DNA from 4 places in the Bacillus sp. NMTD17 genome. Region 3 is predicted to be linked to each of the others. Evidence: riboswitches for the same ligand, from Rfam matches in the RefSeq annotation. Region 3 holds a riboswitch; each other region holds the start of a gene.
The links. A riboswitch is a leader RNA that binds a small molecule or an ion and turns the genes downstream of it on or off. The one in region 3 is predicted to bind S-adenosylmethionine.

Region 1: it holds a riboswitch for S-adenosylmethionine, as region 3 does, so the genes downstream of both, C6347_RS08020 (methionine biosynthesis PLP-dependent protein) here and mtnW (2,3-diketo-5-methylthiopentyl-1-phosphate enolase) in region 3, are expected to answer to the same signal.
Region 2: it holds a riboswitch for S-adenosylmethionine, as region 3 does, so the genes downstream of both, metK (methionine adenosyltransferase) here and mtnW (2,3-diketo-5-methylthiopentyl-1-phosphate enolase) in region 3, are expected to answer to the same signal.
Region 4: it holds a riboswitch for S-adenosylmethionine, as region 3 does, so the genes downstream of both, C6347_RS04070 (methionine ABC transporter ATP-binding protein) here and mtnW (2,3-diketo-5-methylthiopentyl-1-phosphate enolase) in region 3, are expected to answer to the same signal.

Annotation. Positions count from the first base shown of each region.
Region 1 is NZ_PVRH01000002.1:564,411-572,293, forward strand. Features, by position in the region: gene metC (cystathionine beta-lyase) at 1-975, opposite strand, end outside; gene C6347_RS08020 (methionine biosynthesis PLP-dependent protein) at 972-2,090, opposite strand; SAM riboswitch class I at 2,168-2,289, opposite strand; gene C6347_RS08025 (alpha/beta hydrolase) at 2,511-3,251, shown strand; gene C6347_RS08030 (YjcG family protein) at 3,304-3,819, shown strand; gene C6347_RS08035 (GNAT family N-acetyltransferase) at 3,826-4,260, shown strand; gene C6347_RS08040 (hypothetical protein) at 4,340-4,597, opposite strand; gene C6347_RS08045 (UvrD-helicase domain-containing protein) at 4,724-7,036, shown strand; gene spoVIF (sporulation-specific transcription regulator SpoVIF) at 7,053-7,310, opposite strand; gene C6347_RS08055 (YjcZ family sporulation protein) at 7,449-7,586, opposite strand; gene C6347_RS08060 (hypothetical protein) at 7,671-7,883, opposite strand, start outside.
Region 2 is NZ_PVRH01000007.1:73,270-81,152, forward strand. Features, by position in the region: gene asnB (asparagine synthase (glutamine-hydrolyzing)) at 1-85, opposite strand, end outside; gene metK (methionine adenosyltransferase) at 233-1,435, opposite strand; SAM riboswitch class I at 1,631-1,765, opposite strand; gene pckA (phosphoenolpyruvate carboxykinase (ATP)) at 1,992-3,578, shown strand; gene C6347_RS17930 (DUF2584 domain-containing protein) at 3,624-3,866, opposite strand; gene C6347_RS17935 (alpha/beta hydrolase family protein) at 3,906-4,700, opposite strand; gene C6347_RS17940 (phytoene desaturase family protein) at 4,732-6,210, opposite strand; gene C6347_RS19525 (hypothetical protein) at 6,207-6,629, opposite strand; gene C6347_RS19530 (glycosyltransferase family 2 protein) at 6,633-7,334, opposite strand; gene C6347_RS17950 (lysophospholipid acyltransferase family protein) at 7,319-7,883, opposite strand, start outside.
Region 3 is NZ_PVRH01000002.1:446,597-454,479, reverse strand. Features, by position in the region: gene C6347_RS07415 (pyridoxal phosphate-dependent aminotransferase) at 1-765, shown strand, start outside; SAM riboswitch class I at 810-911, shown strand; gene mtnW (2,3-diketo-5-methylthiopentyl-1-phosphate enolase) at 983-2,233, shown strand; gene C6347_RS07405 (2-hydroxy-3-keto-5-methylthiopentenyl-1-phosphate phosphatase) at 2,234-2,929, shown strand; gene C6347_RS07400 (methylthioribulose 1-phosphate dehydratase) at 2,893-3,531, shown strand; gene C6347_RS07395 (1,2-dihydroxy-3-keto-5-methylthiopentene dioxygenase) at 3,548-4,078, shown strand; gene C6347_RS07390 (aspartyl-phosphate phosphatase Spo0E family protein) at 4,380-4,622, shown strand; gene C6347_RS07385 (sporulation kinase KinD) at 4,669-6,174, opposite strand; gene mhqR (MarR family transcriptional regulator MhqR) at 6,380-6,835, shown strand; gene motB (flagellar motor protein MotB) at 6,865-7,629, opposite strand; gene motA (flagellar motor stator protein MotA) at 7,622-7,883, opposite strand, start outside.
Region 4 is NZ_PVRH01000001.1:791,817-799,699, forward strand. Features, by position in the region: gene C6347_RS04025 (3-hydroxyacyl-CoA dehydrogenase/enoyl-CoA hydratase family protein) at 1-979, shown strand, start outside; gene C6347_RS04030 (acetyl-CoA C-acetyltransferase) at 992-2,167, shown strand; gene C6347_RS04035 (acyl-CoA dehydrogenase family protein) at 2,182-3,963, shown strand; gene C6347_RS04040 (arsenate reductase family protein) at 4,074-4,430, shown strand; gene gcvH (glycine cleavage system protein GcvH) at 4,497-4,880, shown strand; gene C6347_RS04050 (YusG family protein) at 4,926-5,162, shown strand; gene C6347_RS04055 (toprim domain-containing protein) at 5,291-5,635, shown strand; gene C6347_RS04060 (thioredoxin family protein) at 5,648-5,950, shown strand; gene C6347_RS04065 (SCP2 sterol-binding domain-containing protein) at 6,071-6,412, shown strand; SAM riboswitch class I at 6,515-6,623, shown strand; gene C6347_RS04070 (methionine ABC transporter ATP-binding protein) at 6,779-7,804, shown strand; gene C6347_RS04075 (methionine ABC transporter permease) at 7,797-7,883, shown strand, end outside.

The DNA.
Region 1 (7,883 bases), 120 kb from region 3:
GGCGAATACTGGTAATGTGACAGCATCCACCAATTCTTTGACAGCTGCTTGGTTTTCTAATTCAAATGAAAGAACAGCTCCTGCTCCGCTTGCTTGCTTTCGCTGAATGTCCGCCCCTGGATGGTCATCTAAGCCTGGATAGTACACTTTTTTCACCGCAGGATGCTCTTTGAGAAATGAGGCCAGTTCGAAGGCCGTTTGGCTTGCTTTTTCTAATCTGACCTGAAGGGTTTTTAACCCTCTTAACACAAGCCAGCAATCCTGCACGCCAAGCACCGCACCGAAGGAGTTTTGCAGCGAATAGAGTTCTTCTCCCAGCTTCTCGTCTTTCACGACAGCTAAGCCTGACAGTACATCACTGTGACCGCTCAAAAATTTCGTTGCGCTGTGCAGGACTACGTCAACGCCAAGATCCAGCGGACGCTGAAGAGCAGGCGTTAAAAATGTATTATCTAAGAATGTCAGACAGTCATGTTCTTTGGCAAGCTGGACGACGCTCCCAATATCCGTAATACCTAGAGTCGGGTTTGACGGTGTTTCCATGTAAATGACTTTTGTATTCGATTGAATGCCTCTTTTGACTTCATTCAAATCCGTCATGTCCACAAAGGTATGCTCGATGCCAAATCGCGAAAGAACTTGGGTGATCATTCGAAATGTACCACCGTACACATCTCTTGTGACAAGGACATGATCTCCCTTTGATAATAGTAGAAAAGCAGTTGAAATGGCTGCCATGCCTGATGCAAAAGCAAGCCCTCTTGTTCCTCCTTCTAGCGCCGCAATCGTATCCTCTAACGCTTGACGTGTAGGAGTCCCCGATCTTGAGTAGTCATATTGACCAAATTCATCGAAGCTGCTTTGATGGAATGTGGATGCATGCTGAATTGGCACACTGACTGCACCTGTTGAACGATCTGTTTTAAACGCATTATGAACGAGTTGGGTTTCGAGTGTCCAATCGTGTGTGGTCATTTGGCGTGTACCTCCTCTCTTACTTGTGATAGTGCCTGTTTCAGGTCTGCTTTCAGGTCATCTACGTGCTCAATGCCAACGGAGAAACGGAGCAGTTTGTTACAAACGCCATTTGCAATGCGAATCTCCTCTGGGATATCCATATGCGTTTGCGTTGCAGGATACGTAATAAAGCTTTCGATTCCGCCAAGACTTTCAGCAAAACAGATCGTTTTCAGCTGCTTCAAAAATGGATTGACCCAGTCCTCCTTGGCTACACGGAATGACAGCATTCCTCCCTTGCCTGGGTAAAGGACATCTTGAATTTCTGGCTGTTTCTTTAAAAACTCTGCCAGCTCCTTCGCATTTGCCTCGTGCTGGCGCATTCTAAGAGCCAGTGTTTTCATTCCTCTCATTAAAAGCCATGAGTCAAACGGAGATAAAACGGCTCCAATTGCGTTTTGATGCTGGAACATGTCTTCAGACAGCTGCTCTCCTTTTGTCACCACAAGACCGGCAAGGACGTCATTGTGTCCGCCTAAATATTTGGTTGCGCTATGGATGACAATGTCCGCTCCAAGTGTAATCGGCTTTTGCAAAACGGGTGTGTAAAAGGTGTTATCGACAATGACCAAAGCGCCATATTCTTTTGCAATCTTTGCTATTTTTTGAATATCTGCTTCCTGCATAAGTGGATTTGTCGGCGTTTCAATAAAGACCGCTTTTGTGTTTGGCGTGATTTTAGAACGTAAACAGTCTTCATCTGAAAAATCATCGTAAAGAAACCGTAAGCCGTACTTTTTCCATTCGTTTTCAAACAAACGGTATGTACCGCCATATAGGTCTGATGAGACGATGAGTTCATCTCCGCTTTCAAATAATGCCATGATCGTTTGGATCGCAGCCATTCCCGAACTGAAGGCAAAGCCGGCCGTCCCTTCTTCGAGTGAAGCAATCGCATCCTCTACAAGCTGCCTTGTTGGGTTTTTCGTTCGAATGTAATCAAATCCGGTTGATTCCCCTATGCCTCTATGTCTGTATGCTGTTGAAAGATAAACGGGGGGACTGACCGTGCCAGTCGCCTCTTCGCTGCGGTTTCCAATTTGCGCTAATGTCGTTTCCACATGTTCTGTCATTTGACACCATCCTAAGTAAAATCTGATTTCAAAACAGAAAACCCCTTCTTCATAAGAAGAAGGGGTTTAATCGCTTCCTCTTATCTTCCAAGCAAAAAAGCTGCTTGCTGGATTTAGCACCTTGGTACATCACATGAAGTGATGCATACCGGTTGCTGAGGTTTCAAAGGGCCAGTCCCTCCACCTCTCACGATAAGAATGTGTTGTCTGTCTGTTCTAATTCTTAATACTGTAACGCATTAAATCTCATTTTTCAAGAGGAATCGGACCAATTAATTAAAATTTTCTGTATTTTATAACAGATTCGATGTCAACTGAATGGATTGCATGTTAGCATATAGGAACAACGCTGTTTTTCATGTTACAATGAATGGAAACGTTTCACTTTGTGATGAAATTGGTTAGCTGGAGGAATGGATTATGGTGAAGAAAACAGGCATTATTCAAGAAGAAACCTTACATTCAAAAGAACTTGGGGCGGATATGACCCTTTTGATCTATTTGCCAGTCAATTACTCCCCCCTTTATACATATCATGTCATCATTGCCCAAGATGGTCATGATTATTTCCGCTTAGGCAAAATAGGCAGACAGGCGGAAGAATTGATGCAAAACAAAGAAATGGAACGCTCGATTATCATTGGTGTCCCTTATGAAAATGTCTCGGAAAGACGGAATACGTATCATCCAGATGGCACAAAGTTTGAAGCGTATAAACGCTTTTTAGCAAATGAACTTGTCCCTTATATTGATACGCACTATCCAACCTATCAAATTGGCTCAGGACGCACGTTTATTGGTGATTCGCTAGGTGCTACGATTTCCCTTATGACAGCGATTGATTATCCTTCTTTATTTGGCGGGCTGATTTTGCAGTCTCCTTACGTTGATGATTCAGTCCTAGAAGCCGTTAAACAGTCGACAGCCCTTTCCCCTTATGCCATTATCCATCAAATTGGGCTGGAAGAAACGGCTGTGAAAACGACAGATGGCCAAGTGCTTGATTTTATTCAGCCGAATGAAGATTTAAAGGCGCTTCTTGAACAGTCAGGTGCGGATTATTTATTTGAGACATTCGAAGGGGATCATAAATGGACGTTTTGGCAGCCGCTCATTGCGCCTTCGTTAAAAAAAATGCTCCCATATTCGTTAATCAACTGAATTTTGTTATAATAAACAATAATAAATACTTTCTTATTCAGGAGGGAACATGATGAAATACGGAGTTGTTATATTTCCATCAAAAAAATTGCAAGATATTGCGAACTCTTACCGGAAGCGTTATGATCCGAACTATGCACTTATACCGCCTCATTTAACATTAAGAACACCTTTTGAATTAACGGATCTAGAAGCGGCTGAGGTCGTCTCAACGTTAAGAGAGTATGCAAAAAATGCTTCTCCTATTACGTTACGTATTAAAAAATTCAGTTCATTCGCTCCTGTAAACAACGTCATTTATATGAAAGTAGAACCGAACGAGGAAATCATGGCGCTCAATGAAAGGTTGTACGCAGATCCACTTGCTGGCACACCTGAATATGCTTTTGTTCCGCATGTGACAGTAGCTCAAAAACTATCAGATGATGAGCATTCAGACGTACTTGGTACATTAAAGCTGAGAAAAATTGACCATGAAGAAACCGTGGATCGCTTCCACCTTTTATATCAGTTAGAGAACGGATCTTGGACCGTCTATGAAACATTTATTTTAGGAGAAGAGGGTTAAAGACATTTGAAAACAGTCATCGCAACAGCACAAACACAACGAGAAGATGCATACTACGTTCGAAAAGAAGTGTTCGTCAAAGAACAAGAAGTCCCGTTAGAGATTGAAATAGATGAACTAGAGGACGAGGCCATTCATTTTGTCATTTATAATGATGAAATGAAGCCTCAAGCAGCCGCTAGACTGCGGATCATTGAAGGGCCAAAGGCAAAGCTGGAACGAATTTGTGTGTTAAAAGAGGCGCGCGCTTTCGGCCTTGGCCACAAACTATTAGAAGCGCTGGAAACAGAAGCCATTGCTAATGGAGCGAAGGAAGCGGTTATGCACGCACAAGTCCAAGCTCTTCCTTTCTACGAAAAGAAAGGCTACAAAGCCGTTTCTGAACCGTTTGAAGAAGCAGGGATCACACATGTCAAAATGACAAAAACACTATCTGTTTGACCAAAAGAAAAAGCCAGAGCATCCATGATGCCCTGGCTTTTCTTTATCATCGTTCGTCAAGGGAAGAAAGCGTAATCATTTATATATACGCATTAATATGAACGCCTTTGCCTTCTTCCATAAACATATCTCGTACAAAACGTTCCCGCTTTTTTTGCTGTACTTTCGTTTCTGCTTCTGTCACTAAGTCCTCTTTTTTCTCCAGCTCTCTGTATACCTTGTCATGAAAGGTGCGAGTAACCTTTGTTACTTTCGCGTAGTCTTCTTTATCCTGAGGAGCAGGACGATTGATATATTGAAAATACAGATCCGGCTGAATCGGGGCTATATATCCCATCAAGAACGCCTCCTTTGCTTCTCTTCTACTCTACTATTCCCTAATTATGACTGTTTGAAACACGTCTCATTTGATATGATTAGATGTGTTTCTTTTTAAGATTGATTAACTATTGGAGGACTAGCTTTGAAATGCGCACGACGACATGATCGAACGATCTCATTACATACGTATTCGAGAGAACATTATCAATTCCTCCATGACGAGGGAAAAAAAGGGCACTTATCCTGCCCATATTGCGGACAACCAGTCTTTTTCAGATTAAATATACATGAAGAACCTGCCTTTATTCATAAACATATGACGCAGCAAGAGATGTGTGAACAAGCAGAAGAACAAGAAGATCAGAAAAAAAATGCAGAGCAAGAGGAAAGTGCTTCCTATAAAGAACTTGGGGGCTTCCGTTTTCCAACAGGTAAACAGATCATCTCGCAAACGAATGAATCATATGACTGGCAGGAACCAAGGTCGATTCAATTTAGCGATGCGTTACATTTAGAAGAGAATGAACAAGCACATACCATCGAGCTCTTTCCGCATATTACCTTTAGCACACCGCAGCTTCAAGCTGTCACACATAAAGAAGGTCCAATGCTGGTGCTGGCTGGCGCTGGCAGCGGAAAAACAAGAGTCTTGACAGCTAGAGCGGCATATCTCATGTCACATCATCATATTCCTGCTCACCATATCTTACTCGTGACTTTCACCACAAAAGCCAGCAGTGAAATGAAAGAAAGACTGCGCAAGCAATACCAGCTTCACCCATCACAAGCAAGTCAAGTGGTGACAGGCACCTTCCACAGTCTTTTTTATAAAATGCTGCTTCATGACGATGCAAGCAAATGGAACGGCCAGCACCTGATCAAGTTTGACTGGCAGAAGGAACAGTACATTCGGAAAGCCATCATAAATGAAGGACTTGATGAAAAAGACTACCCTACCGATCAAGTACTGCAATCGATCGGCTTTTGGAAAAATGCTTTTTTACCAGGCGAGCTTCCTGATTTGAAGGATGAAAAGGAAAAACACATGTGGACGATCTATCAATCTTATGAACAGCAAAAACGAGACAATCAGCAATTTGACTTTGATGACATGGCAATCGCCTGCTTGCACATGCTGACAGAACAGCCTGAACTGCTGAAACGATATCAAGAACGGTTCAAGTATATTTTAGTGGATGAATTTCAGGATATTAATCCAGTTCAATATCAATTGATTCAGCTTTTAGCTGGAGAATATGAGCAGCTATTTTGTGTAGGTGATGATGATCAAGCCATTTATGCCTTTAGGGGCAGCAATCCTGCTTTCATTCTTGAATTCAAACGGGACTATCCTTCGGCTCAAATCGTCCATTTACATGCGAATTACCGGTCGCATCATACGATTGTCGCAAGTGCGGATGCCATTATTAAGAAAAATCAACATCGTTATGAAAAAACGTTAAAAGCCGTCCGTGCGGAGACAATCCCGCCTACGCTCTTTTATCCATATGACGAGGAAGAGGAAGCGACCATGATCGTGGCAGATATTCAGGAGAAAATTAAAAACGGCGCAAAGCCGAATGATATCTGCGTACTCTTTCGCACCAATACAGGAGGCCGCGCGATTTATGAGCGTCTGCATCAATCCGCGATTCCGTATGAGACGGAGGCTGGTGTCAAAGCCTTCTACAGCAGACGAATTGTTCGGGTTCTTCTCGCCTTTCTCTCTTTAAGTCAGGATGCCGATGATGTGGCTGCTATGAAACAGCTGCTTCCGGTTTTCTTTTTAAAGCAGCAGACCTTGAACACGATGAAGGCACTGACCATCACGGAAGATTGTTCAATGGTAGACGCACTCGGAAAACTAACAGATATTCAGCCGTTTCAACAGAAAAAGCTGCAATCCATTGTTCCTCTGTTCCGCACGTTACGAACGTTAAAGCCGTCTGACGCTGTGACGTTTATTGAACAAAAGATGGGACTTGGTGATTACTTAAAAAAACGAGTGAACGATACGAATGTGCTTGAAAAAGGGGCGGATGATGTACGAGATGTAAAAACCGCCGCCAAACGCTTTGAAACGATTGAAGCCTTTCTCGCACATGCCGAACATATGAAATCTGCCGAAAAGGAAAAAACAGACGAACCAGGTGTTCAGCTCATGACGATTCACCGCGCAAAGGGACTTGAATTCCAAACGGTGTACATCACTTGCGTGGTCGACGGAGCACTGCCTCATGATTTCTCACTCGATGAACTAAGAAACGGTGATGAAGAAGCCCTAGAAGAAGAACGCCGTTTATTATACGTGGCCATGACAAGAGCTGAACAATCTCTTTATCTATCTGTTCCATCATTTAGGCGAGGAAAAACCGCTCATCGCTCGCGCTTTTTGTATCCCCTACTAAAGAAAAACCGAGAATTATTCACAGAAAAACAACAGGCCCCCCTTTAAGCGGAGAGCCTGTTGTTTATTTTTTGTTGTTCATCATTTTAGCGATTGTATTGAAATCAAGCTTTTCTTTTCCACTTGTAATCGATTGAACGATTTTGTCTTCCATTTCTTTAGGTACACGCTTATTCGCAAGCTGCGCTACTTTTTTAATGACGCCTCGAACCGTTGCTTCATCTTTAAAGTTGGCATTTTGCAAAGAACCTGCAAGCTTAAAAACATCATTCATATTCACACCCGTTTTATTTTCAACGCTTTTAAAGAATTTATTATCCATTCATTTGCCTCCTCTTTGTGGAGTAATCACCTTACTATATGAAAATAGGCGAGATATGTGCCTATCCTAAAGCCTTGTTTGCCCAAAGAGAAAGGAAAGCAAAAGGCTCCCCCATTGCTTCCCTCACCTTCTTACTGTTTAGTTAAAGAAAGAAGCACCAACGATGATTAGAAGGATGAAAAGCACGACGACAAGAACAAATGTTGATCCATATCCGCCGCCATAACCTCCGCCGTAGCCGCCGCAAGAACCGCCACCGTAACCGTAACAACTCATATATAAGCACCTCCTCTTCTCCCTTACAAAATATGAAAAATACTACAAATGGTTTGGACGATCACATAAAAAAGTGCGGAATTTTTATTTCTGCTGTTTAAAGACGTAATCTGCCTCTCCATGACGCATCATGAATGCTTCTGTTTCTTTCGCAAAAGCATCCATCTTCTCGCCAAATACCTTTAAGTGCTGCTCAAGATCATTCGCTTTATCCGCTAGATCCATTTCACCCTTTTCGTGCGCTTGTTCTTTTCCATCATGAGGTTTAGTGAACAAGGAGCCGATTAATTGTTCGAA
Region 2 (7,883 bases), on a different contig from region 3:
GACGATTCATTTGTTTAATTAACTCTTCCTGCTCAGTAGTTTCGGACAATGGACGGTGATTAAATACACCAACAAACCCACACATATTATTGCCTCCACGTTATGTTATTTCTTAAAAGTAGACCTATAATTAGACAGTATTTTGTCCGATTTTGTTTCACATTTTTTCACTTTTTGTAGAATTTTTTTAATCAAAAGGAAAACCGCTTAAAATAAGCGGTTTTCTATGTTGTTATTGTCCTAATGCTTCTTTACGAAGCGTATCGGCTTTATCCGTTTTTTCCCACGGAAGATCTAAATCATGACGGCCGAAATGTCCGTATGCAGCTGTTTGTTTATAGATCGGACGACGCAGGTCAAGCATTTTAATAATGCCAGCTGGACGAAGATCAAAGTTCGCACGAACCACTTCAATTAATTTTTCTTCAGAAGCTTTTCCTGTTCCGAATGTATCAATTGAAATCGATACAGGCTGTGCAACACCAATTGCATAAGCAAGTTGTACTTCACAAGAATCTGCAAGACCGGCAGCTACGATGTTTTTCGCTACGTAACGAGCGGCGTATGCCGCAGAACGGTCAACCTTTGTTGCGTCCTTCCCAGAGAAAGCACCGCCGCCATGACGAGCGTACCCGCCATACGTATCAACGATGATTTTACGTCCAGTTAAACCAGCATCTCCTTGAGGTCCACCGATGACGAAACGGCCTGTTGGGTTAATAAAGTATTTTGTCTCTTCGTCAATGAGTTCGCTTGGAACCACAGGGCGGATGACATGCTCTTTTAAGTCGCTTTGAATTTGTTCAAGCGTCACTTCTGGTGCATGCTGCGTAGAAATAACCACTGTGTCAATACGAACAGGTTTATTTTGCTCATCATATTCTACTGTTACTTGTGTTTTTCCGTCTGGACGAAGATAGGCAAGTGTTTGATCCTTGCGCACTTCTGTTAAACGCAGAGATAATTTATGCGCTAGTGAAATCGGCAGCGGCATGAGCTCTTCGGTTTCGTTGTTGGCAAAACCAAACATCAATCCTTGGTCACCTGCACCGATCGCATCAATTTCTTCTTCAGTCATTGTTCCTTCACGTGCTTCAAGCGCTTTGTCTACACCTTGCGCAATATCAGCAGACTGTTCATCAATGGATGTGAGCACTGCACATGTTTCCGCATCAAAACCATATTTCGCACGTGTGTAGCCAATTTCCTTAATCGTGTCACGCACCGTCTTTGGAATATCGACATAAGTAGACGTTGTAATTTCACCGCTTACTAATACGAGACCCGTTGTAACAGAAGTTTCACAGGCAACACGTGCATTTGGATCTTTCTTTAAAATTTCATCCAAAATGCTGTCTGAAATTTGATCACAGATTTTATCCGGATGTCCTTCTGTTACTGATTCTGAAGTAAATAAACGACGATTTTGACTCATAATGGCTATTTCCTCCTGTACAAGACCACATCATCCCAAGATGAGGCCTCCAATATGATACGGAACTCGTTCCCTCTTATATTTGAAAACGTTTCTATTAGAGATGTTATTGGCAATTTGTTCATATGATATCCCAAAAATAAAAAAACCATTTCCTTCATTGCGAGGAAAGGGTCTGAGATCGCATGCCTTTCACTCTTATCGCTCAAGGTGTTCTTGTACCTTGCATCAGGTTAGCACCTTGGTTTCTCAGCATATTCATGCCTTTTTCACAAGAAACCGGTTGCTGGGCTTCATCGGGCCTGTCCCTCCACCAACTCGGGATAAGAGTATCCGTTCAATAAGATATCTTATCTCAAACCCTTGCATCATGTCAATGCTTCATCAGAATTATCTCCCCTCTTTTTTACCTCACCCTTAGCATCACCAAAAAGCATATTTTCATAGCAGAAATGAAAAAACACACACAAAAATATTTAAATAGTATAGACTATTATTATCAATGTGTTATACTAATCGAAACAAACAAATTCAACGGTAAAGGAAGGGTTTTTTTATGAACTCAGTGGATTTAAAAGAAGATTTGCAGTCATTGTTCTCATTAGAAAATACGCACCAAAATTTATCTGTTCCGAAACTTGTTGAAAAGATTTTGGCACGTGATGAAGGCGTCTTAACATCAACAGGAGCTGTCCGCGCTACAACTGGTGCCTACACAGGACGTTCGCCTAAAGATAAATTTATCGTCAAAGAAGAAAGCTCTGAACATAAAATTGATTGGGGTCAAGTCAACCAGCCGATCTCTAAAGAAGCATTTGACCGTTTATATACAAAGGTTGTGTCATACTTAAAAGAACGTGATGAACTATTCGTCTTTGAAGGATTTGCCGGCGCTGATGAAAGATACCGTATGCCAATTACAGTGGTAAACGAATTTGCATGGCACAATCTCTTTGCAAAGCAGCTGTTCATCAGACCTGACGGATCCACACCTTCTTCAAACGAAAAACCGTTCACCATCTTATCTGCACCGCACTTTAAAGCAGATCCTGAAACAGATGGCACAAACTCTGAAACGTTTATTATCGTTTCTTTTGAAAAACGCACCATTCTGATCGGTGGTACAGAATATGCAGGAGAGATGAAAAAGTCCATTTTCTCTGTCATGAATTACCTGCTTCCTGAGCAAGATATTTTATCCATGCACTGCTCAGCAAACGTCGGTCAAGAAGGCGATGTCGCATTATTCTTCGGCCTTTCAGGTACTGGGAAAACGACGCTTTCTGCAAGTGCAAGCCGCAAGCTGATCGGTGACGATGAACACGGCTGGTCTGGCTCAGGAGTCTTCAATATTGAGGGCGGATGCTATGCGAAATGTGTGAACTTAAGCGAAGAAAAAGAACCGCAAATCTACAAAGCCATCAGCTTCGGATCAGTTCTTGAAAATGTTGTGCTTGATGAAGAAACACGTGAAGCGGATTATGATGACACATTCTTCACTGAAAACACACGCGCTGCTTACCCAATCGAAATGATTGATAACATCGTGAAGCCAAGTATCGCAGGACATCCTTCTGCCATTGTCTTCTTAACAGCTGATGCATTTGGCGTTTTACCTCCAATCAGCCGTTTAACAAAAGAACAGGCGATGTACCATTTCTTGAGCGGTTACACAAGTAAATTAGCAGGAACTGAACGCGGTGTCACATCACCAGAAACGACATTCTCTACTTGCTTCGGTTCACCGTTCTTGCCGCTTCCAGCTCACGTCTATGCTGAAATGCTTGGCAAAAAAATTGATGAGCACGGCGCAAAAGTATTCCTTGTGAATACAGGCTGGACTGGCGGAGGCTATGGTACAGGCAAACGTATGAACCTAGCGCATACAAGAGCAATGGTGCAGGCAGCGATCGAAGGTGACCTCGACAACGCCGAAATGATCACTGATGACATCTTTGGATTACACATCCCGCTTCATATTCCTGGCGTACCAGATGAAGTGCTTCAACCTTCTAAAACATGGGATGACCAAGAGGCTTATCAAGAAAAAGCACACTTCCTTGCCAATGAATTTAAAAAGAACTTCCAAAAATTCAGCCACGCAGCAAGTGACATTGAAGCCAAAGGCGGACCACGCGTATAATCAAATGGCAAAAGCTGAGGGGAATCATTCCCTCAGCTTTTTTTGTTAGTTCGTTGAATGTAATGACACGAGACGGTAAGTAACCTTTGTCACATTGTCTGTCAGCTCCAGCTTTTCAACGTGTGCTGTCCCTGTTTTTTCTCCGTCTTTCGTTTTACGCACCTCAAGCGGAATATTTAATGGATAAATGCGGTACCCTTCCTTCATGAGCTCAAATACATTTTCTTCAATTCTTGTCTCTTTTCCCTTCGTGACAATCATTGTATTAAATTCAACAGGCATTCCCATATTGAAAATCCCCCTACTTTCTAAATTTCGTTATACTGCTTATTTTACCACATTTCCGCTTTTCCGGCTGTGCATCCATGTCGTCAGCCTTCTGACAATTTCCCGATTATGCTGCGGTGGGAAATAATGGTTGTATCCGTGAAAATACCAAGTCTCCACTGACTTTCCGTGCTGGCGCAGCGCATCTTCTAATAAATACGCATGCTCAATCGATACATTCTGATCCTCTTCTCCGTGGATGATGAGAACAGGCGCTTCAATTTTGTCCACATCATTTAAAGGCGTTCTGTCCTCATAGGCCTCTGGCACCTTGTGCGGGGGACCGCCAATCACACGCTTCATCATTCTTCTCATATCCACACGCTCTTCGTAGGTGAGCTTCATATCACTGACGCCTCCCCATGTCACAAAGGAAGCCGCCTCTTGTTTCATTTCAACAGCGGTCCAAATGCCCATAATCCCTCCGCGCGAAAAACCAAAGATATGAATACGATCCTGCTTCACCTTTTTGTGGTGCTTTAACAATTGAAAGGCAGCAAAAGCATCTTTCCGGTCCTCACCGGCAAAATCTTCGTTCCCTTCGCCTCCCTGATTTCCTCGGTAAAAGGGAGCAAATACGACAAAGCCCTGCGCTGCAAATTGCACAATCCGGCCTGGTCTCACCATCCCCACATTTTTAATGCCGCCTCGTAAATACAAAAAGCCGTCATAGAAACCTTCTCCGGCCGGTTCAGCGAGCAGCCCTTTGATCCGAAGCCCATCTGCCTCATAGGTCACTGTAAATAAGTGAATATGCGGATGGGGGGACGGAAACCTTCTTTTTTCCACAATCACTTGATTTCTCTCCTTTTCATCTGTTCTTACGTCAAGTGCTTAAAATGATCGCTTCTGCGACGAGCTGGCCTGATTTTGTCACCATCGGCGTGCCGCCGCCTGGATGAGTTGTTCCTCCAACAAACCAAAGCCCTTCAATGTCCTTTGACTGATTATTGATTCGGAAGAACGCCTGCTTGAACGAGTTGGAAGACATGCCATAAATGGCGCCATGATATGCTCCTGTTTTCTGCTGCAGATCAAGCGGAGTTTGAACCGCTTCATATTCGGCAACCTCATCCATATCAAAGAGACCCTTTTCCTTTAATTTTGTTTTCAAATGCTGCCGATACGTCTCCTTTAGCATGCCCCAATCTTGCTCTTTTGTCACATAAGGCGCATTCGTCAGTACAAAAAGGTTGCTTCTTCCCTGTCCTCCGCTTAAAGCTGGTTCTGAATGACCTGAATAACATATGTAAAGCGTTGGATCCTGAGGCAGTTGTTTTTTCTGAAAAATATCTTTGAATTCTTGCTCATAATTCTCTGGGAAAAACACATTGTGATGGGACAGCTGTTCATAGACTTTAGGTACACCTAATAAGAGAACAAAGCCAGATAATGACGGTTCAATATTAGCCAGCTTTTGATTTAAAAAGCTTGGGCGGTCTTTTTCATCAATCAGATGGCGGTAAACAGTCAGCGCGTCCGCCCCTGCAATGACTTGATCTGCTTCATACATCTGCTGAGCCGTCTCTACTCCTTTGATTCGCCGGTCCTTCACATGAATCTTGTTGACTTGTTCATTGAGGTGAATCTGTACGCCTAATTCCTTTGCCAAAGTCTCAAATGCTTCAACTAAACGATATGTACCGCCCTTTATTCCATAAATCCCTTTCTCCCCTTCTAAATACGCCATCATATTAAAAATAGCCGGTGCCTCATAGGGAGAAGAGCCGATGTATGTAGCATACCGTCCAAACATCGCCAATGTATGCGGATGACGGAAATATTGACGCAGCAGGCGTTGAACGGTTGTAAACGGTTTGACAGAGAGAAGTGCTTTCATGAGCTTTACATCCGCCTTATCCTTCCACGTCAATAACAAACGATTTAAAAACTGCTCCTCAGCCTTTTGAAAAAGCATCTTTGATTCCTGTAAAAATGCACGGTATTGCTTCGCATCTTCAGGACTGAATGCTGCAATTTGAGATTCCATTTGCTCAAAATTGGGCGTAAATTCGACCGTATGTCCATCTGAAAAAACGTTTTTGGTCAGAGGAGAAATCGGATAAAATGTGACATAATCCTCCATCCGTCTATGACAGGAAGCAAACACTTCCTCAAAGTATGACTTCATTGTAATGGTACTCGGTCCTAGATCAAAAGAGTAGCCAGCTCCCTGATGGCGCTGCAATTTCCCGCCTAAAGCCGCTTCTTTTTCTAATATGGTGACCTGAACCCCGCGTGACTGTAAGCGGATCGCTGCTGATAATCCGCCAAGCCCGCCTCCAATGATGATCACTTTTTTCATTCGTACCTTCTCCCTTTCCATTCATACCCTTCTTTTTTCAGCCCGATTTTCATAGAAGCAAAGCCTATGGCGATCAAACTTAATATGCTGACCGGCAATAAAAAGGCCATTGCAGATGTTCTCCCGTTCTCGATATCAATTGCCGCTTTGATCGACACACCCAGCCCGTAGCAAAGAATGGCTATGCATATACTCAGCACATCTAGCTGCAGCAAAGCAATCATCACACAAATGACAGGAGCCAAATAAAGCATGGTGTATAAACAAAAGACGCTGCTTAACAAAGCAATGCTTCGATTGACACCTGGGAATAAATTTTTCCGGTAGCCTTTCCAAACCTCTTGTCCACTCTCATACATTCTCATATACACAAATGGATGAATGCTTGCAAGTGTGAACGGAAAGCCTTTTTCCTTCACTCGTCAAGCCAAGGCCATATCATCCACTAGCGAATTCTTAATCGCTTCATGCCCGCCGATGTCGTGATAGCAATTCTTTTCAATGGCAATAAAGCCTCCATGTGCTGCGGCAAAAGCGGGGTTCCTTGAATTCCTTACCCACTTCACTGGCAGATGACAGCCTATGATAAACATCATCATGGGAACCACAAGATGCTCAAAGAATGTACCTGTTTTTTGTTCTGGGAAGCCTGACAGCATGCCCGTATTTTGCGTGCATACCTGCTGATACACTGCTTCAATTGCCCCTCTTTTTAACCGGACATCCGCATCTAAAAATAGCAGCCAATCAGAAGCTGCTGCCTCAGCGAGCTGAGAACAGGCAAATGATTTACCTAGCCAGCCTTGCTTTAACGCTTGGCCTGACTGGACACGAATCCACGGATACGCTTCTGCAAAGCGCTCCACAATCGCTCTTGTCTGATCTGTCGAATGATCATCAAGAACAATGAGCTCTTTCGGATAAAGACGTTGATCAACGATCGACTGAAGACAGGCTTCTATCCGCTTCTCCTCATTTCTAGCCGGAATCAGTATCGATAACGAAATGGGTTCATCTGGCGAAAAAGAAGCGGGCTTTATCACGGGAAACTGCTTCATATTCCATATGGTGAACATAAACTGACAAAGCAGCAGCACACTGATCACGGTTAAGAAGAGCGCCATGTTTTCACCCACTTTTTAAAAGAATCAAACGCATCACTTGTTGACTGACTTGTCCTTGTCATCTGTTTAAATTCTTCGTTTAATGAAAGATTAGGATCAGCGATGACCTGCGCTTGATGTCGGTTTAACTGCGTTTCAAGCAGATCTCCAAGCATACGCGTCACGTCCTTGCTTCGTAGTGCCCCGCCAGATACTAAGGCATCTTCGCCGAACACAACAGAAACTGTCGGCTTTTGAAATTGATTAAATGTATACTGCAAGGTCACAGGCTTCACCACGACCTGCTCAAATTGCTTCACTAAAAAAGAAGCCCCTCCTTCCAGTTCAAGCGGCCGCATATCCTGATGCATAATTTTCCCCTGTGGAAAAAGCCATACAGCCCCGCCAGCCTGCATGTTCTCTCTTGCTGTCATCAATGCTTGTTTGACACTTTTCAGGTTCTCTTTATGAACCGGAAACGCTCCAAGCTTACGGAAAAAAGCATATTGCTTCAGCTGCTTCTCTTCCATCATCATGTAGTGATCAAGTTCAGACGCTTTTTCTGTTAAA
Region 3 (7,883 bases):
GTGACGATGCCGCTTCTTGAACAAAATGATTTTTTACCTGACTATGATCGATTGCCTGAGAATGATAAGAAAAAAGCAAAGTTGATGTATTTAAATTATCCTAACAATCCGACAGGTGCCACGGCAAGTCGTGCATTTTTTGAAGAAACCGTTACGTTTGCGAAAGATCACAAACTCTGTGTTGTCCATGATTTTGCCTATGGCGGCATTGGGTTTGATGGGAAAAAGCCGATCAGCTTTTTGCAAACAGATGGAGCGAAAGAGACGGGTATTGAAATTTACACATTATCTAAAACGTATAATATGGCCGGCTGGAGAGTAGGTTTTGCAGCAGGAAATCCGTCTGTTATTGAAGCGATCGAGCTTTATCAGGATCATCTGTTTGTCTCACTGTTTAAAGCAACTCAAGATGCAGCAGCGGAAGCCCTATTAAGCGACCAAACGTGCGTACAGGTGCAAAATGATCGATATGAGAAAAGGCGAAATGTGTGGATTGCTGCCTGCAAGGACATTGGCTGGGAGGTCACAGCACCAAAAGGGTCATTTTTTGCTTGGCTAAAGGTGCCAGAAGGATATACATCTGAATCTTTTTCTGACGTATTATTAGAGAAAGCACATGTTGTTGTGGCTCCGGGGAATGGGTTTGGTACTCACGGTGAAGGGTATGTGAGAGTTGGGCTTTTAACAAGTGAGGAGCGGTTACAAGAAGCCGCTCGGCGTATCGCTGCCTTGAATCTGTTTGAAAATAAGCCATTGACAACATAAAAAAATGGTGCGATAATTCAGACAATATTTAAGAAAATTGAATATTCTTATCAAGAGTAGGCAGAGGGACTAGCCCAATGAAGCCCGGCAACCGACTTCCATGAAGCACGGTGCTAATTCTTGCAGCAAGCGCTGAGAGATAAGATTCGGATGAATGACACGAAACAACCTCTTTAAGGCGCTGACAAAGCACTTGAAGAGGTTTTTTATTGACCATATGCATGACGAAATTGAAAGGGGATTCCTAGTGAGTGAATTACTGGCAACATACGTATTAACACATCGAGAGGATGAACAAGTGAACCGAAAAGCGGAGCAGATCGCACTTGGTTTAACAGTGGGATCATGGACAGATTTGCCGCAGCTCAAAAAGGAGCAGCTTCAAAAACATAAAGGGCGGGTAGAAAAAGTATCAGAAAAGGTTGCTTCAGCCGAAAATGGCGTATATCAATCTGAGGTGACCATTGCTTATCCTGAGGCTAACTTTTCAGCTGATATACCGGCCGTTTTGACGACGATCTTTGGAAAGCTTTCACTTGATGGAAAAGTGAAGCTAGTCGACATACAATTCTCGGATAGATTTAAAAGAAGCCTGCCAGGACCGGTATTTGGAATTGATGGCATACGCAAAAAAGCAGGCGTGTTTGATCGTCCGTTGTTGATGAGTATTTTTAAAGGTGTCATTGGCCGTGATATGGCGGATTTAAAAGAGCAGCTCCGTTTACAAGCATTAGGCGGCGTTGACTTTATCAAAGACGATGAAATTTTATTTGAGAGCCCGCTAGCCCCTTTTGAAGAACGAATCAAAGAAGGAAAAAAGATATTAAAAGAAACATATGAAGAGACAGGGCACCGAACGTTATATGCCGTTAATTTAACAGGCAGAACCTTTGAACTGAAGGATCGAGCAAGAAAGGCAGCTGAACTTGGAGCGGATGCACTCTTATTCAATGTCTTTGCCTACGGACTAGATGTCATGCAAAGCTTAGCTGAGGATCCAGATATTCCATTGCCTATTATGGCCCATCCCGCAGTAAGCGGCGCTTTGACATCATCGCCTGAATATGGATTTTCGCATTCTCTTCTTTTAGGTAAATTAAATCGATATGCTGGCGCTGATTTGAGTCTTTTTCCCTCACCTTATGGGTCGGTCGCACTTCCGAAAAAAGATGCCTTTGGAATCTATGAAGCTTGTGTAAAAGAGGATTTGGTTCAAAAAACGTTCCCAGTCCCGTCAGCAGGCATTCATCCTGGAATGGTTCCAGTATTGATTAAAGATTTTGGACTCGATCATGTGATTAATGCTGGTGGAGGAATTCACGGACATCCGCGTGGAGCCATCGGTGGAGGGAAAGCATTTCGATCGATCATTGATGCGGTGATACATGGAGAGTCGATCCAAGAGAAGGCAGCTTCTTGCCAAGACTTAAAAGCAGCACTTGAACTATGGGGAAGGGTAGCAGAATAAATGAAAAAACCAATTGTATGTTGTGATTTTGATGGAACAATTACAAAAAATGATAATATCATTCGCATCATGAAACACTTTGCACCAAGTGAATGGACGAAGCTGAAGGATGATGTTCTCACAAAGGAGATCACCATTCAAGAAGGCGTCGGGCAGATGTTTCAATTACTGACGAGTGATCAAAAAGAAGCTATTCAGTCGTTTATTTTAGAAGATACAGAGATTCGAGAAGGATTCAAGCAATTTGTTGATTATGTGAAAAAGGCTGATATTCCTTTCTATGTGCTAAGCGGCGGGATGGACTTTTTTGTCTATCCCATACTCGAGGGCATTGTGGGCAGAGACAATATTTATTGCAATCATGCCTCATTTGGGGAAGATCATATTCAGATTGAATGGCCGCATGTCTGCGATTCGCAATGTCAAAATGGCTGCGGATGCTGCAAGCCGTCAATCATTCGAGAGCTGACCCATGAGAAGGACTTCATCATCATGATCGGAGATTCAGTCACCGATGTGGAGGCAGCAAAGCATGCGGATCTCACATTTGCGCGCGACTACTTGCTGAATGAATGTAAGGAGCTTGGGGTTGTATATAAAGAGTATGAAACATTTATTGATCTTAAAGCGCAATTTGAACAAATAAAGGAAGTGAAGGAATGGCAGACGCAAAGAGCAAGCGCTGGCAGGAGCTAGCAGACGTCAAACGTGAACTGGCACAAAGAGACTGGTTTTACGGAACAAGCGGCAATTTATCGATCAAGGTGTCGGATGATCCAATCACGTTTTTGGTGACGGCAAGCGGTAAAGATAAACGAAAAGAAACGGATGAAGATTTTGTTTTAGTGAACGCAGCAGGCAAGCCTGATGATCCGAACGAACAGCTTAGACCTTCAGCCGAAACACTGCTTCACACATACGTGTATGAGCGGACGAAAGCAGGTTGCTGCCTCCATGTCCATACAATCGATAATAATGTGATGTCTGAGCTGTATGGGGGTAAGGGCGAGGTTCGTTTGAAAGGAAACGAAATCATCAAGGCGCTTGGTTACTGGGAAGAGGATGCAGAAGTGTCGATACCGATTATTGAAAATCCAGCCCATATTCCGCATCTTGCAGCACAATTTGCAAAGCATCTCACTGAAGAGTCAGAATCAGGTGCGGTGCTCATTCGAAATCACGGCATCACTGTCTGGGGAAAAACAGCCTTTGAAGCAAAACGAGTATTAGAGGCGTATGAATTTTTATTTAGCTACCACTTAAAATTAACGCTTTATCAAAAGCAGCTTGTCAGATAAAAAGGAGGAAAAGCACATGGCGACGATTTTGATTCATAACGAAGAAAACACATTACTTGAAAACGAGCAAGAGGTAGCAGCATATTTAGAAAAGCAAGGGGTCATTTATGAACATTGGGATATTGCAAAGCTGCCAAACCGGTTATCAGAAAAGTATGATTTAACAGATGAGGAAAAGGAAGAGATTTTGACTGTTTTTCAAAAGGAAATCCAGCGTATATCTGAAAAACGAGGGTACAAAGCGCAGGATGTGATTTCATTATCTGACGCCACACCAAATCTAGATGAGCTGCTCCAAAATTTTAAGCGTGAGCATCATCATACAGATGACGAAGTACGTTTTATTGTAAGCGGGCATGGAATCTTTGCCATTCAGGGTAAGGATGGCGTCTTTTTTGATGTGAGACTGAATCCAGGCGATTTAATTTCTGTCCCGCCACATATTCGCCACTACTTTACACTTCAAGAGGATCGCAAAGTGGTCGCAGTTCGCATATTTGTCACAACTGAGGGCTGGGTGCCAATTTACGAGGAAGAAACGGTTTAATGACAGGAGCTGATCATTCCGCATGAGGCGGATGATCAGCTTTTTTTTAGGAAAATAGGCATAAAATGAGAAAGAAAATAGTTGATTTTGATCTTCTGCATAGGATAAAATTCTGTTTAATCCATGTATCAGTCCTGTCCAAATTTGAAGTTTACCCCCAAATTAGATTGGGTAAGAGGTCTTTAGGCTGTAAAAAATTAAATAAAATAAGCATATTTAATTTAATTTACAAATAAAGTATAATTTTGGTGTCGGATCATTTTGAGCATAGACAGTCGAATTCATTGCGGGAGCTGAGATCATGAATATTTATGTAAGGAAAGAACAATTGCTGATGTCCATTGATGAGAAGAGAAAACAGATGGTAGAAGCTGCTCAAGCGGAAGGCTACACTGGTGAGACGACAATTAAATATAGTCAAGAACTAGACAACCTGATGAATGAGTATCAGTATCTCCTTTTTCATGAGAAACAATCTGCCCCCTCCTTTCATGATCTTGTATCTCAAATGAGTCTTCTATCTGTGAACCGCCCTTCTTATTGACATGAAAAACCGGTCTTGCCTAAGCAAAACCGGCTGAATGTTTCAACTATGCTGAGTGAGCAGAAGGAAGCATGATCATGACGGTTGTTCCTTTATTCACTTCGCTTTGAATATCAATTGTCCCGCCATACATCGAAATAATTCGTTTACACACGACAAGCCCAAGACCTGTACCTTTTTCCTTCGACGTAATAAAAGGAAGGAAGATATGCTTTAACATTTCTTCTGGTATGCCTTCACCCGTATCTTTCACTTTAATGATGACATGTTCTGTTTCAGCCTCAATCAAAATCTTCAAATGACCGCCATTTGGCATCGCTTCTAACGAGTTCTTCGCTACATTTAATACGACTTGTTTAATGTGATCCTTTGTGCAATATACCCCAACATCTTGAATCGTATTAATTTGCAAATCAACCTCAACATTATAAAGGTTCGCCTCAGAGAAAACGATCGGCATGATCTCACTTACAATTTCTTTTACAGAGTTATTCTGCCATTTTTCTGCCGTTGGTTTCCCTAATACAAGAAACTCACTGACGATTTGGTTGATTCGTTTAATTTCTTCTTCAATGACAGAAAAATAGAGCTGATCTTCTTCTGAATGATACTTCTTTTGCAAAAGCTGTATAAATCCGCTGATCCCTGTTAATGGGTTGCGAATTTCGTGTGCCGTACTTGCTGCGAGGGTTCCGATTAATTCAAGCTTTTGCGCTTCATTTTGGTGACGCTCCTGCTGGGTTTGACGCCTTAAAATGATATATTGAACAAGTGTGAATAAAATATTTAATAAAATAAAAGCACTGGATAAAGGGATCAGCATAACAGACAGCACTTCACCTGTAGACGCGCGCTGCGGAAAGACCTCCAGCTTCCAGCTGTTTTCATCTAAATATGTAGACACGGTGCTGCCATTTTCTGATGCTGGCTGCGGACCACTTGTAAACACCACATGTCCATTTTGATTCAGCATCTTAAAATGAAGATCAGGGTTCAATACATTCATAATATTTCTTAAATAATCAATTTGAATGGCGGCGACTAGCACATTGGTGACTTCTTCATTTTCATCTAGCACAGGCACGCAAATGGAGAGAATCCGCTGTTTTGTAATTCGGCTCACATAGTTATCTGTGATCACCGTCTGCTTGGTCACTTGAATGCGCTTAAAGTAATCTCTAAATGACAGGTTGATTTTTTCCTTTAACGGTGTGGTGCTTACTGATACATTTCCTTTTTTGTCTAGGAGATACAGACCTGAAAAACGAGGTTCTTGTTTATAGATTTTCTCTAGGATGTTTTGTACTTTTTTTGTCTCAAGAGGCTGGTCAAATCCCATGGCAAGTGAAGTTAATCTCGCTTCTGTTTCACTAATTAAATAATTCATTTGGTTTTTGTGAATATTTAACATAAGTGTAGCAGTTTGTTTGTTTTTTAAGTCGATTTTTTCCGTTTCTTTTTCGTAGATAAAATAACTAATGATTAGGGTTGGAATCATGACCAAAATAAGGTACAGCCTGATCTTCTTCCAAAACCCTTTCAGTATACTCATCATTCATCGCTCCAACGTATTACCTAATAGACTTATTATAGCATTGAACCTATCTTTATTACGATGACTTGTGTGATTTTTAAAAAATTAGGTGATTCGTTCTGGTCTCATTTTCATGCTAAAGATGGATCAAGATGTTGACATTTTACTTATTGTTTATTAATGTCACATTAGTGGGTTGCATTTCATAAAGGATGATAAAAAAATGGAAAATCATAATGTTGAGAAATCTTTGAAATTATTTATTGTATTATCACGTGCCTATCGCTCAATTAATCATCACATGAACAAACATATTGTGAAGCACGGGCTGAATCCGACTGAATTTGCAGTATTAGAATTACTGTATCATAAAGGGGATCAGCCTCTTCAGCAAATCGGTGATAAGATTTTACTTGCAAGCGGCAGCATCACGTATGTGGTCGATAAATTGGAGAAGAAAGAACTCCTCAGTCGTAGGGCCTGTGCAGAAGACCGCAGGGTGACATTTGCGCATATTACCAAGCAGGGACGAGCTTTGCTTGATGATATCTTCCCAGATCATGCGAAAGAAATTCATGAGATGATCAGTGTCCTTAGCGAAGAAGAGAAGGATGCCTGCATTGATATGCTCAAACATGTGGGACTGCGTGCAAAGCATTTATATGATCATACAGAATAAATAGAAAAGGAAGCCGAGGGCTTCCTTTTTTATTTCGCTTTTTTCTCAATCGGTAAAATGAGTACTTCTACGCGTCGGTTTTTACTTCTGCCTTCTGCTGTATCGTTTGAAGCAACCGGCTTGAATTCACCGAAACCTTTTGTACTAAAGTTCTCTTGGTCTAAATTGCTGTTCTCAAGAAGAATACTCAAAAAGTTTACAGCACGAATGGCACTTAAATACCAGTTGGATTCAAATTCTGAATTTCTGATCGGTACATTATCAGTATGTCCGCTAATGACGATGTCACGAGCGGGGTTTATGACAAGTAGTTTTGAGATTTCCTTTGCTAACGGGACATCTTGAGGGCGAATAACCGCCCGGCCAGAATCAAAGAAGATACTGTCTTCTATCGTAATGAGCAAACCTTCGTCCGTGAGCTTTGTTTCGAGCTTAGCTCCAAGTTTCTTATTGGCAATGAAGGAGTCCACTTGCTTTTTGACCTTTGTGAGAACGGCATGGTCTCGAGCTTTCGCTTTGGCTTCTTCATCTTCTTCGGCTGCTTTCTTGGTCTGGTTGCTATTTTCAGTTTCTTCAGTGCTTTGCATGCTGGTTTGATCCATGACACCTGTACCACCCGTAAAGACGACATTAAAAGACTTTGCCATCTGTTCGTATTTTGCCGCATCAATCGAACTAGATGCAAATAGCACAATGAAGAGAGCGAGTAGAAGCGTCAGAAGATCGGCATAAGGGATCAGCCAAGATTCATCTACATGGTCATCGTGATCATGTTTTTTACGTTTCCTAGCCATTTTGTTTTTCTCCTTCTTCAATGACAAGATTTGCACGTTCTTTCGCTGGTAAGTACATGAGAAGTTTTTGTTCAATCACTTTTGGAGATTGACCTTCAAGAACAGAAAGGATCCCTTCGATCATAATCAGACGAAGCTTTACTTCTTCCTTTGATTTACGCTTCAGCTTGTTGGCAAATGGATGCCATAACACATACCCGGTAAAAATCCCAAGCAGTGTGGCAACGAAGGCTGCACTGATTGCATGTCCTAGT
Region 4 (7,883 bases), on a different contig from region 3:
AAAGAAGCAGGGCGTGATTTTTAAAAATTCTGGTGCGAGCTTAATTGATATCGGTGATGATGTCGCCTTGCTCGAATTTCACTCCAAAAGCAATGCCATTGGACTAGATGTCATTGACATGATCAATCGCGCTGTCGATGAGGTGGAACAGAATTATAGAGGGCTTGTCATCGGAAACCAAGGGAAGAACTTCTGTGTTGGTGCCAATCTTGCTCTGATTTTAATGGAAGCTCAGGACGATAATTTCTTTGAAATTGACTTTGTGATCCGCCGCTTCCAGCAGGCAATGATGAAGGTGAAATATAGCGACCGTCCAGTCGTTGCTGCACCGTTTGGCATGACACTCGGAGGCGGAACAGAGGTTTGTCTGCCGGCAGCAGCTATTCAAGCGTCTAGCGAATCATACATGGGTCTTGTCGAGGCTGGAGTTGGACTGATTCCGGGCGGTGGTGGAAACAAAGAATTATACCTTCGCCATCTGCAAGGGTCAGCTAAGCCGACACAGACCGCTATACAAGATGCCACGCTGAAAACATTTGAAACGATAGCAATGGCTAAAGTATCTACTTCGGCTGAGGAAGCGCGGGATATGAACATGCTCCGCGTGAGTGACCGAATCAGTATGAACGGGGACCACCTGATCTATGATGCGAAACAACTGGTGCTCTCTCTTGATGAAGCGGGTTATCGTGCACCGCTCAAGCAGAAGGTGCCCGTCATGGGAGAAACAGGCTATGCAGCAATGATATTGGCTGCTGAAAATATGAGACTGTCTGGATACATTTCAGAGCATGACATGACCATTGTCAAAAAATTAGCTCATGTCATTTCCGGCGGAAAACTGCCATTTGGAACAGAGGTAGAGGAGCAATACTTATTAGAGCTTGAAAGGGAAGCGTTTTTAAGTCTTGTAGGAGAAGTGAAATCACAAGCACGCATGCAGCACATGCTCGTCAAAGGAAAACCTTTACGTAACTAAGGGGGAGTCAAAATGAGAGAAGCAGTCATTGTCGCTGGCGCGAGAACACCAGTAGGGAAGGCGAAAAAAGGATCGTTAAAACATGTTCGGCCTGATGATATGGGCGCATTGTGTGTAAAAGAAACATTAAAGCGTGCCGGTAATTACGACGGACAGATAGATGATTTGATCATCGGGTGTGCAACACCAGAAGCAGAGCAGGGGTTAAATGTGGCTCGGAATATTGGGGCGTTAGCAGGGCTTCCGTATACAGTACCTGCCATCACCATCAACCGCTACTGCTCATCTGGTCTTCAGTCAATCGCTTATGCGGGTGAACGGATTATGCTCGGCCAGGCAGAAACGATCTTAGCCGGAGGAGTCGAATCGATGACACAGGTGCCGATGATGGGTCATTCCATTCGTCCGAATGCTCAATTGGCAGAGCAAGCGCCTGAATATTATATGAGCATGGGCCACACGGCAGAGCAAGTGGCGCAAAAATATCAGGTCACACGTCAAGATCAGGACGCCTTTGCGGTAAGAAGTCATCAAAAGGCAGCCAAAGCATTGCAGGAAGGGAAATTTTCAGATGAAATCGTATCCGTTGATGTAACAGAGCGGCGGGTAGGAGAGCAATATCAATTAGAAGAGCATTCATTCACCTTTTCACAGGATGAAGGCGTGAGAGCAGGGACAACGGAAGAGATTCTTTCTACTTTGCGTCCGGCTTTCTCGACAAAAGGCACGGTGACCGCAGGAAACTCTTCACAAACAAGTGACGGTGCTGCGTGTGTGATGATGATGGATCGTGAGAAAGCATCCTCACTTTCCCTTCAGCCGCTCGCCAAGTTTCGGGCGTTTGCTGTTGGCGGTGTACCGCCTGAGGTGATGGGAATCGGTCCAATTGAAGCCATTCCGCGTGCGCTGAAAATCGCTGGACTTGAGCTGAAGGATATCGGGCTGTTTGAATTAAACGAAGCGTTTGCCTCTCAGGCCATTCAAGTTATTCGTCATTTAGGGATTGATGAAGAGAAAGTGAATGTCAATGGCGGGGCAATCGCGCTAGGACATCCGCTCGGCTGTACAGGAACAAAACTGACACTGTCACTCATTCATGAAATGAAGCGGCGAAACGAGCAATTTGGCATCGTCACAATGTGTATCGGCGGGGGCATGGGAGCAGCAGGAATTTTTGAATTGATCTAAAGGGGGAAAACAGAATGAAAGCAATGGAAGAGGTAAAAAAGGGTGGAAGCTTCTTAATTGATGAGACGAATTATGAGCATATCTTTACACCAGAGGATTTCTCTGATGAGCATCAAATGATTGGAAAGACAACAGAGGATTATATTTTACAAGACGTTGTTCCATATATAGATCAAATTGAAAACCATGAATTTGAGCATTCTGTCAGGCTTCTCAAAAAGGCTGGAGAGCTTGGGCTGCTAGGAGCTGACGTGCCTGAAGAATTCGGCGGGCTCGGATTAGATAAAATCAGTTCAGCCATTATTACCGAGAAATTTTCCAGAGCAGGGAGCTTCTCGCTTTCCTATGGCGCCCATGTCGGCATTGGGTCTCTGCCAATCGTGCTGTTTGGAAATCAAGCGCAAAAGGAAACATATCTTCCTGGACTCGCTTCTGGAGAAACAATTGCAGCGTACGCCCTCACTGAGCCAGGATCAGGCTCTGACGCCCTTGGAGCAAAGACAACTGCGGTCTTAAATGAAGCCGGAACTCATTATGTGCTGAATGGGGGAAAACAGTGGATCACAAACTCCGCATTTGCCGACGTCTTTGTCGTATATGCGAAAATTGATGGTGAACACTTCTCTGCTTTTATCGTAGAAAAGGATTTTCCAGGTGTCAAAACGGGACCTGAAGAGAAAAAGATGGGCATTAAAGGTTCATCGACAAGAACGTTAATTCTCGAAGATGCTCAAGTGCCGAAGGAGAATTTACTAGGTGAGGCTGGCAGAGGTCATGTCATTGCCTTTAACATTTTGAATATCGGACGCTACAAGCTGGCTGTCGGAACAGTTGGTGCGTCAAAACGTGTCATTCAATTATCGGCAGAATATGCAAACCAACGTAAGCAATTCCAAACGCCAATTTCTCGATTTAGCTTAATTGGTGAAAAAGTAGCCAACATGTCGGCAAAGCTCTATGCGATGGAAAGTGCTGTTTACCGCACAGTCGGATTATTTGAACAGCGCATGGGTCTATTAAGTGAAGAAGAGCAAAAGGATGGCAAACAAATTGCCCAGTCCATTGCAGAATATGCGATTGAATGCTCTCTTTGTAAAGTACTTGGCTCTGAAACTTTAGACTATATAGCGGATGAGGGCGTGCAGATTCACGGCGGATATGGATTCATGCAAGAATACGAGGTCGAAAGAGCCTATCGTGACTCGCGGATTAACCGTATTTTTGAAGGGACTAACGAAATCAACCGTCTGCTTGTACCAGGCACATTCTTGAAGAAAGCGATGAAGGGAGAGCTTCCGCTGCTTCAAAAGGCGCAAACCTTACAGGAAGAGCTCATGATGATGATGCCGGAAGAGCCAGGTGATCAGCCGCTCGATCAAGAAAAATACTTGCTCGCCCATGCGAAAAAGATCGCCTTAATGGTATCTGGAATGGCGGCGATGAAGTATGGAAAAGCATTAGACAAAGAGCAAGAGATTCTTGTGAACATAGCGGATATCGTCAATGAAATTTTTGCTGCTGAATCGGCGATTCTGCGTACTGAAAAGGCAATCGCTGCATCAGGGCTAGATAAGAATACTCAAAAGCTTGCTTACACACAAATTTTCACGCAGGAAGCCTTCTTAAAAATTGAAGCTCATGCAAAAGAATCCTTGATCGCGATGGAAGAAGGAGATGCACTCCGCATGAGTCTGTCAGCTCTTCGCAAACTGACAAGATTCACCCCGATCAATGTCATCGCCAAAAAGCGCGAAGTGGCGAAACGAATCTTTGAAGCAGAGAAATATATCGTATAAGACGGCTGAAAAGGTGCGGGTATCACTCCGCACCTTTTTGTAAGCATACATTTAGGTTTTTAAAATATTTTGTGATAAAATGTTCTCACTACTTGCAGGAGGTGAAAATAGTGGCTTTAGATTTTTATGAATACCCATCTTGCGGTACATGCCGAAAAGCAAAAAAATGGCTGGAAGAACACAATAAAGATATCAACAGCATACATATCGTCGAAGAGACGCCTGATAAAGAAACATTAAAAGCGCTTTACGAAAAAAGTGGCTTAGAGCTGAAGAAGTTCTTTAATACAAGCGGACAGAAATACCGAGAGCTACAGCTGAAAGATCAACTTCCTGCAATGTCAGAAGGCGAGCAGCTAGAATTACTCGCATCTAACGGAATGCTGATCAAGCGCCCGATTACAACAGACGGTAAACGAGTCACAGTTGGATTTAATGAAGATACATTTAAAAGCGTCTGGAAATGATGTAACTTTCATTCAGATTGTGGTATCTTCAATATAGATTGAAAGAAAAGACTGGAGGGGTATTGAATGAGCACACCAAAAGATTTACGTTATTCAGAAGAACATGAATGGGTCAAAGTAGAAGGAGATAAGGTGCGTATCGGTATTACGCATTTTGCTCAATCTGAGCTAGGCGATATCGTGTTCGTTGAGCTTCCTGAAGTAGGAGACAAAATTACAGCGGACGAGCCTTTCGGAAGTGTAGAATCAGTGAAAACAGTTTCTGAGCTTTACGCACCGATCAACGGTACAATCGTCGAAGTGAACGATGAGCTGGATGACAGCCCTGAATTCGTCAACGACTCTCCATACGAAAAAGCATGGATGATCGTGGTAGAGCCAGCTGATACATCTGAAATTGAGAACTTGATGACTGCTGAGCAATATGAAGAAATGACAAAAGAAGACTAATTCACGTGAAATTGGACACTCTACCTTTATGGGGGGGTGTCCAATTTGTCTTTTCAAAAAGAACATGTGGATATAACAGATCATGTCACTGGACGATTCAAAGAAAGCGGCATGGTGCTGTATCATCAAAATGAAGAGATTGGCACGATGATTAGTGAAAACCAATATGAGTTAAAATCAGGTTATTCCTATGAGCAAAATCGTTTTTATCGTCTGACGGATACATTGACCCACGGAACAGAAAAATATGTAGACTGTGATGATGAAAATGGCTGGTGCTAATCACAGATGAGGCTGCAGTGAGCATAAGCTGCAGTCTTTTTAGTGCAAGCGCCCAATCTTTACAACCTGAATGAAAAATTGTAATCTAAGGGAGAAGTGAACAACGTCAAAAGGGCCGGGTGATCGTGATGAATGTAGAGGTAGAAAAGGTCATCATTGTAGAAGGTAAAACAGACAAACAAAAGCTAAAAGAAGTCATAAGTGAACCTGTTACCATCATTTGCACCAATGGCACGATCAGTACATCGAAGCTGGATCAGCTCGTAGACGAATTATTGGGGAAAGACGTTTACATATTAGCAGACAGTGACGATGCAGGCGACAAACTGCGGAAGCAATTTCGAAAAGAATTCCCTGAAGCATTTCATCTTTTTGTCGACAGAACGTACCGCGAAGTGGCCGCTTCACCGTCAGCCCACATTGCATCTATCCTATTAGCTGCAAACATTGATGTTCATTCGAAATATTTATGAGGGTGGACGTATATGAAAGAGATTGAAGAACACGAATTCAAGGAGATAAAGGACGATTTATTTCTTTTATACTTATATACACCGTTTTGCGGAACATGTCAGCTGGCAAAGAAAATGCTGGCTGTCGTAGACACCATGCAGCCGGATGTACCTTTTTATGAAAATAACTTAAACTACTCACCAGGCTTTGCGAAGGCTTTTGAGATCGAAAGCGTTCCTTGCTTTCTACTGTTTAAAAAAGGTGAGCTGGTGCAAAAAGGCTATGCCTTTCACTCCGTACCATATCTTCATGAAATGATTGAAACCGCTAAATAAAGCGGTTTTTTGTCATATTTCAAGCAATTCATCTGAAAATTTGTCGAGTTATTTATAAAGGACAAGCGAATGTTTGTAGAGAAATGTTATGTATAACCAAATGACAGGGAGGTTATACATGTGGAAAAAGTGAAAACCCATGGAAACACAGGGCAGCGATTATTGCTAAAACCGCTGCTCTCATCATCATCCTTGAAGATTACATTTGAGGCGGAAACTGACTCTTGTACATTGATTGTGGATGAGCGTGGTGAAGTGAAGAAACTACCTGCAATTGAGTTATCGGATCTCATCTTTTATGGTGAGAGAAAAGAAATACTTCAATTATTAGATGGAGATATGTCCTTACAGCAGTTAATTAGCAGGGGACAAGTGAAAGTAAAAGGGTCATTCCGTGCGCTCCTAAGACTAGAGGCGGTACTTTGGCTGACGAACGGTTTTTTTCGAAAAATGATAACTTAGTCGTTTACTTGGAAATTAGCGATTTACAGCGTTGACATATCTCGGGTGGCATGATATTCTACGTTAGTAAAAACATGAACATCACATAAAACAACATATTTTCTCTTATTAAGAGAGGTGGAGGGACGTGCCCTATGAAACCCGGCAACCGTCAGCATAGCTGAAATTGGTGCCAATTCACTCAAAGTCGCAACGCTTTGAAAGATGAGAGAAAGGCGTATTTGAAATAAAAGGCCTTTCTGCTTGCGTTGCAGTTAGGTCTTTTTTACTGATCTGGCAACAGGCTAGAGTCATGACAGCACGAAGAATAAATGAACGTATGTGATGGCAACCTATAGATTCAGCAAGAAAGCAGGTGAGCAGACTGTGATCCATTTACAGAATGTATCAAAAACGTACTACTCAAAAAGTGGAAATGTTGACGCAGTAAAAGACGTCAACTTAGATATTGATAAAGGTGAAATATTCGGAATTATCGGGTATAGCGGTGCCGGAAAAAGCTCGCTTATTCGCCTATTAAACGGTCTGGAGCTGCCAACAGAAGGAATTGTTGAAGTGGCAGGCAACCGGATCAATGAAGTATCGAATGCGAAACTTCGGAAAGCAAGACAAGAAATCAGCATGATTTTCCAGCACTTTAACCTACTTTGGTCAAGAACAGTGAGACAAAATATTATGTTCCCGCTTGAGATCGCAGGTGTACCTACATCGAAACGGAGAGAGCGTGCGAATGAACTGATTAAATTAGTCGGTTTAGAAGGAAAAGAAAATGCGTATCCGTCTCAGCTTAGCGGCGGACAAAAGCAGCGTGTGGGGATTGCGAGAGCATTAGCAAATGATCCAAAGGTTCTTCTTTGTGACGAAGCAACATCAGCGCTTGATCCGCAAACAACGGATTCTATCCTTGATCTTTTAGCGGATATCAATAAACGTTTAGGGCTGACAATTGTGCTCATCACACACGAAATGCACGTCATTCGCAAAATTTGTCATCGCGTCGCGGTCATGGAAAATGGACGCATTGTCGAAGAAGGCGAAGTATTACGCGTCTTCAGACAGCCGAAGGAAGAGATGACGAAGCGATTTGTACAGCAGCTTGCTGAACCAGAGGAAGCGAAAGAAACAATCGAACACGTCTTAGAGCGAGTAAAAGAAGGTCAGGTCGTACGGTTGTCCTTTATTGGCGATTCTGCCGAGCAACCGCTCATCACTGAAATCATTCGATCCTTCAAGGTCGATGTAAACATCCTTCAAGGAAAGATTTCTCAAACGCAGGAAGGCGCGTTTGGAACACTCTTTATCCATATTAATGGAGAAGAGACCGAGGTTGAAAAAGCCATCGCCTATATCCAAAGTAAACAGGTTGAAATTGAGGTGATGACACATGTTTGAGAAATGGTTTCCGAACGTTGACCTAGATGTGATTTGGAATGCAACGGGTGAAACGGTGTACATGACACTCATTTCATTG